2 regions of the Sinorhizobium sp. P24N7 genome follow, and region 2 is predicted to be linked to the other one. Evidence: riboswitches for the same ligand, from Rfam matches in the RefSeq annotation. Region 2 holds a riboswitch; the other holds the start of a gene.
What was found. A riboswitch is a leader RNA that binds a small molecule or an ion and turns the genes downstream of it on or off. The one in region 2 is predicted to bind thiamine pyrophosphate.
Positions count from the first base shown of each region.

Region 1 (3,204 bases), on a different contig from region 2:
ATCAGGCTCCGGAAAGATCATAGGGGCGGGCGAGAACGACGGCCCGGCCGGATTTCAGGGTCAAGCGGATCGTGCCATCCGCGATGTTCGAAATGGTGCGCGACGAGCCGAAGGGCAAATGAAAATCCTTCAGCGGATAGCGCACGTTCTCGATCGAAAGACCGTCAAGGTCCGCAAAGCCGAGGATCGAGAAGAGGCTGCCTTTCGGCAGCTCGATCTCCTGCGAGCCGGGCAGCAGCGGATAGGCCTCCTCCTCGCCGGAGGTCATCATCACCGCAACGCCGCTCTGGGCAAGCGCGACGGTACCGAGGAGATGCAGGAAAGCATGATCGCTGCGCGCGCCGCCGAGTCCGCCCGCGAAGACGAGCGAGGTCGCGCCACGCTCGAGGGCTGCCTCGACGGCGATCTCCCCGTCGGTCGCGTTCTTGGCAGCTGGATGGCGTTCACGCGGGACGCCGGCAAACTCCGCCAGAAGCGCCTCATCCGTGGAATCGAAATCGCCGACCCAGAGATCGGGAACGATCCCCAGCGTCCTTGCATGACGCATGCCGCCGTCGGCGGCGACGAAGCGACTGCCTTCGAGCTGTCGAGCGAGCCGGTCTGTCGGCGTCAGCGCGCCGCCGAGCAGGATGGTGAAGGGTGATCGGGTCATGGCAGAAGCCCATAGCGCAAAGCAGCGGCGAAGGAAAAGGGCTCCGGCTGCTGTTTTGCGAACGCATGCTGCGCGGATCAGGTTCCGGACGCCGGATCCCCGGGAAAAAGCATGCCGTCGTAGATACCGGGCGTCGACCCGGCGATCTCCACCGCACCCACCGCACGGGCATAGAATTCGGCAGGGCCGACGCCGCCGATGATCGCATAGGCATAGCCGGCGGCGCGCATGGACAGCAGGCTTTCGACAAGCAGGGCCTCGCCGATGCCCTTGCCGCGCATGGTCGCGTCGACTCCGGTCGGACCGAAGAAGCCGAGCGCGGTTACGTCATGGCAGGCAAAGCCCACGATCCGGTCCCGATGGTGAGCGATATGGATGCGCGTCGGCGTCGAGGAGAAGGCGGTTTCGGCCTCGCCGGCCCACCCGGCCCCGAAGCGCTCCTCGATCCAGGGAATGACGGCCCGCCGCTCGGCCGCAAGCGCCCGGCGGATGCGGATGTCGGGGTCGAGACGCGATGGGCGGCCCTCGGGCAAGGCATAGAGGCGGACGAGCATGTCTGGCATGAAATTGTCTCCGCTTTCGGCGAACAAACGACGCCGGCAATTGTTTGACTTTTAATAGCGCGGCTGACGCGGACGGCAAACGCCCCTGCTGAAACTCAGCTTGCCTAAGCCGTCGCCGGAAGCTAAATCTCTTGCTGCTCTAACGGGGTGCCCTGGTCGGCTTTTGCGACCGTGGCTGAGAGGCTTCGAGCCAACCCGCGGAACCTGATCCGGCTCATACCGGCGGAGGGATTAGAAGCGATCGGACCGATACGCGCTTTTCCCATTGCAGCAACAACAAAGGGAGAGGTGCCAGAATGTCCAGTTCACTCCATCGAAAAATCCTTGGCCGGCTTGCGATCGCCGCAGCTTCGATCGCGGTATTTTCCGTGAGCGCGGCGGCCGCGGAAAAAACCCTGACGGTCTATACCTATGAGAGCTTCATCACCGAATGGGGGCCGGGCGCCAAGGTGGCGGAAGCGTTCGAGAAGACCTGCGACTGCAAGGTCGATTATGTAGGGGTTGCCGACGGGGTCGAACTCCTGACGCGGCTGAAGCTCGAAGGTCAGGGATCCAAGGCCGACATCGTACTCGGTCTCGACACCAATCTGGTGGCGGAGGCGAAGGCGACCGGCTTCTTCGCGCCGCACGGCGCCGATACCGCTTCCGTCAAGGTCCCGGGCGGCTTCTCCGACGACACCTTCATACCGTATGACTACGGCCATTTCGCCGTTGTCTACGACACCGAGACGCTGAAGGGTCCACCGAAGAGCCTCAAGGACCTGGTCGAGGGCGATCCGTCGCAGAAGATCGTCATCGAGGACCCGCGGACCTCAACCCCCGGCCTCGGCCTCCTGCTGTGGGTGAAGTCGGTCTATGGCGACCAGGCCGGCCAGGCCTGGGCGAAGCTCAAGGACCGCGTGCTGACGGTCACGCCGGGCTGGTCGGAAGCCTATGGCCTCTTCACGAAGGGCGAGGCCCCGATGGTTCTCTCCTACACCACCTCGCCCGCCTATCACATGGTCGCGGAAAACACCGAGCGCTACCAGGCGGCCCCCTTCGCCGAAGGCCACTATATCCAGATCGAAGTCGCCGCATTGACGAAGAACGCGAAGGACCCGGAACTCGCCCGAAACTTCCTGACCTTCATGATCGGTCCGGAATTCCAGTCGATCATCCCGACGACCAACTGGATGATGCCGGTGACCGCAACCAAGGAGCCACTGCCGGAAGCCTTCAGCAAGCTCGTCGACCCGCAAAAGACGCTCCTCATTCCCTCCGAGGAGGTCGCCGCCAACCGCAAGGCCTGGGTCGACGAATGGCTGGCCGCCATGAGCCGGAACTGAGGCCGGATTGTCCGGCACGAAGGAAAGCAAGATGACAATCGCCGCCGGGGCCTTCGCCTTCGGCGGCATCCTGCTTTTCGTCGGCCTCGCCGGCGCGGCACTGCTTGCCCAGTCGGCCGGCAGCGCCGGCGCCGGTCCGCTTTTCGATGCCTATATCTGGCGCATCACACGCTTCACGCTGCTGCAGGCCAGCCTCTCGACGCTTCTTGCCATCCTTTTCGCCATACCCGTGGCCCGGGCACTTGCCCGCCAGGCTTCGTTCCCCGGCCGCATCTGGGTGCTGCGGCTTCTGGCGCTGCCACTCGGCCTGCCGGCGATCGTCGCCGCACTCGGGCTGATCGAAATCTGGGGCCGGCAGGGGCTCTTGAACAGGGTGCTTTCGGCAGGCGGGTTGGAGCAGCCGGTCAGCATCTATGGCCTCTCCGGCATTCTCATTGCCCATGTCTTCTTCAACATGCCGCTCGCCGCACGCTTGATGCTTGCCGGCATCGAGCGCATTCCGGCCGAATACTGGCGCAGCTGCGCCAATCTCGGCATGGGTTCCTTCGCCACCTTTCGCTTCATCGAGTGGCCGGTGATCCGTGGATTGCTTCCCGGCATCGCCGGGCTCATCTTCATGCTCTGCGCCACCAGCTTCACGCTCGTGCTGACGCTTGGCGGGGGG
Region 1 is NZ_JBHMIW010000006.1:190,044-193,247, reverse strand. It holds gene ACFHWW_RS12300 (thiamine diphosphokinase) at 2-652, opposite strand; gene ACFHWW_RS12295 (GNAT family N-acetyltransferase) at 730-1,215, opposite strand; TPP riboswitch at 1,349-1,463, shown strand; gene thiB (thiamine ABC transporter substrate binding subunit) at 1,512-2,540, shown strand; gene thiP (thiamine/thiamine pyrophosphate ABC transporter permease ThiP) at 2,548-3,204, shown strand, end outside.
Region 1: another riboswitch for thiamine pyrophosphate. It lies ahead of thiB (thiamine ABC transporter substrate binding subunit); the one in region 2 lies ahead of thiC (phosphomethylpyrimidine synthase ThiC).

Region 2 (3,204 bases):
AGGCCGGAGAGGGAAAAGCGGCCAATATCCTTTCCGCTCGTGGAGATATCCTTGATGACCAGAGTCTCGGTCGCTTCGTCCCAGGCGGCTTCGAGGTTGGAGGAGAGGACCAATTCGTTGAAGCCCAGCTTGCGAAGCTTGGCGAGAGTCTCGTCCTGCGTATGCTCCGGGATTTGAAGGGCGAAATCCTGGTATCCGGCGCGGACGTCAGTCGGAATGCCGTTTCGCGGTTTCGCGAGCGCCAGCTCGTATCCCTTCATCGTGAAGCGGATGCGTTGCGGCCGATCGCCCTCTCCAGCATCCGGAGTGTCGTTGTATTCGTCCCAGTCTTCCACGCCGGTGCTCGAGTCAGGCAGATCGCCATCGATTCCCGCCACGCGGAACGTTCCGAACTCCGGCAGCAGCGTCGTGAAAGGGAAGTTCTCATGCTGCCCATCCTGCAGAGCGACGAACTTCTTCAGCGCTTCCACGCTGGGATCCCAGGAAAAGCCCGAAATGCTTGCTTCGGAGACTTTGACGTAGTCCGCGCCCTCCGCCAACGAGAAGCCATTCACCGACGCGTCGAGCTTCCGGCCATCGAGCCGGAGCGCGAGGCGATCCATCGCCAGCTTGATCCTCTCGCCCTCTTCACCATCCTTGTCCGGCGCGTCGATCTTCAGACCCAGCATTTCCATGTCGGCCTTCCTCGTCAAATCGGCGACCGACAGAATCCGGGCGAAATAGTCTTGACGCTCCGCCACGGGCAGATCCTCGGGCGACGAGACCGAGTTGAGCTTCTCCAGAGTTTCGCGAAGTGGCTCGTCCAGCATCCGCATGCTTACGCCGCTGCTGCGAACCTCGTCATAGCCGAAGCTCGCCTCGCCATCCGAGAAGGCTATATCCTTGATCGAGAATGGCCCATAGACAGGCCTTGCCTGCCCGTCGCCCGGCCCGGCCTTTTCAGTATAGATGCGGGCCAGATAGGCGGCATCGACGTCCTGCCCCGTCATGGCTCCAAGGGAGCCCGTCAGCCGCTTCCTCTCGCCGCCCTCTCCATCGGAGGCGCCTATGGCGGCTTCGAAGCTCGCACCACTCGCCGAATAGCGCGCAATGCGGCCATCGACGATACCTTCCGAGACCACGTTCTTGTAGACCAGCTTCTGCTCGCTACCGGCAACCGTCTGCGTGATGATCACCTCAGGGGCGGTGACGCTCTTTGCCGTAAAAAGCGCCAACTGTTTCGGCAGCGAAAGGTTGCTTCCCGCGCCGAACATTTGCGCCAGCGTGTCGCGACCGAACTCCGCCTGCTCGACGATCACCTTCGGCACGGCGATCTTGCCCGGGCGCATATCGAGGTCCACGCCGCTGACCTCGAGCATGCCGTCCAGAAATAGGATCCTGGGCCGCCCGTCGATCGCGGCGACGCGAAGTTCGGATCCTTCCTTCAGCGGCAGCGTCAGGTCGCGCAGGTGAACGCGCCCGAAGAAGTCCGCTTCGACCGTGCCCACTCTGCCGCCCCGTTCGGCGATCAGCCTGCTCACGCTCTTTTCGACAGCAATCTTGTAACCGGTCGCGCCTGCGGCTGCGATTGCGATGACCGCAACGGCCGCCCAAAGCGCCTTGCGTCCCCTTTTCCTGGTCCCCGTCTCCGCCTGCCCCAAGACCTTCACCCCTTTTCGCTATGCGCATCATGGCGCTTCAGACTCGGACGGTAAGTAGATTTAGAACTTTGCATTTGCAAGCATGGCGCGAGCCCTGCGCACGGGATTTAGCCGGTGCAAAAACCATCTTGACGCCGCGGCGATAACCGTCCCTAATTGCGCCATTCACCAGGGGGGTCCCGGCAAGGGGCTGAGATACTGCTAGCGCGCGCAGTGACCCGTTGAACCTGATCCAGTTCATACTGGCGTAGGGACGGTGCAGACGTGCAGCAGCCAGGATTCCGTTTATCGGCAATTCATCGGTGATACGTCTTTTCATCCTTCCGGCTTCAGAACTGGGTCTCCAACGCGAAAACATTGGAGCCTCAAGATGAATCTAATCAAGCCTCTCGCCGCTGCGCCCTCGGTCACGCAAGGACCGCTCCCGGCATCCCGCAAGGTTTACAAGCCGGGCGAGATCCACCCGGAGATCCGCGTGCCGATGCGCGAGATCGCGCTGCATCCGACCTCCGGCGAGCCGCCGGTGACTGTTTACGATTCCTCCGGCCCCTACACGGTCGAAAACGCCGATATCCGCATCGACGCGGGCCTGCCGCGCCTTCGCAGCGACTGGGTTCTCAAGCGCGGCGATGTCGAAAGCTACGACGGCCGTGCGGTGAAGGCCGAAGACAACGGCTTTGCCACCGGCGAAAGGCTGACGCCGGAATTCCCGATTCGTCACCAGCCGCTCAAGGCGAAGCCGGGAAAAGCGGTAACCCAGCTCGCCTATGCCCGCGCCGGCATCGTCACGCCGGAGATGGAGTTCATCGCCATCCGCGAAAATCTCGGCCGGAAGGCCGCGAAGGAGGCGCTTGCCCGAGACGGCGAAAGCTTCGGTGCCTCTGTCCCCGATTTCGTAACGCCGGAATTCGTGCGCCAGGAAGTGGCGAGCGGCCGCGCCATCATTCCGGCCAATATCAACCACCCGGAAGCCGAGCCGATGATCATCGGCCGCAACTTCCTGGTGAAGATCAACGCGAATATCGGCAATTCCGCCGTCACCTCATCGATGGCCGAGGAGGTCGAGAAGATGGTCTGGGCGACGCGCTGGGGCGCCGACACGGTCATGGACCTTTCCACCGGCCGCAACATTCACAACATCCGCGAATGGATCATCCGCAATTCGCCGGTACCGATCGGCACCGTGCCGCTCTACCAGGCGCTGGAAAAGGTAAACGGCATCGCCGAGGATCTTTCCTGGGAGGTCTTCCGCGACACGCTGATCGAGCAGGCGGAACAGGGCGTCGACTATTTCACCATCCATGCCGGGGTCAGGCTTCATTATATCCCGCTCACCGTGGATCGCGTCACGGGCATCGTTTCGCGCGGCGGCTCGATCATGGCGAAGTGGTGCCTGCATCACCACCGCGAGAGCTTCCTCTACGAGCATTTCGAGGAGATCTGCGACATCTGCCGCGCCTATGACGTTTCCTTCTCGCTCGGCGACGGCCTGCGTCCCGGCTCTATCGCCGACGCAAACGACCGGGCCCAGTTCGCGGAGCTCGAAACGCTCGGCGAACTGACG
Region 2 is NZ_JBHMIW010000001.1:7,221-10,424, reverse strand. It holds gene ACFHWW_RS00055 (hypothetical protein) at 1-1,640, opposite strand, end outside; TPP riboswitch at 1,801-1,912, shown strand; gene thiC (phosphomethylpyrimidine synthase ThiC) at 2,011-3,204, shown strand, end outside.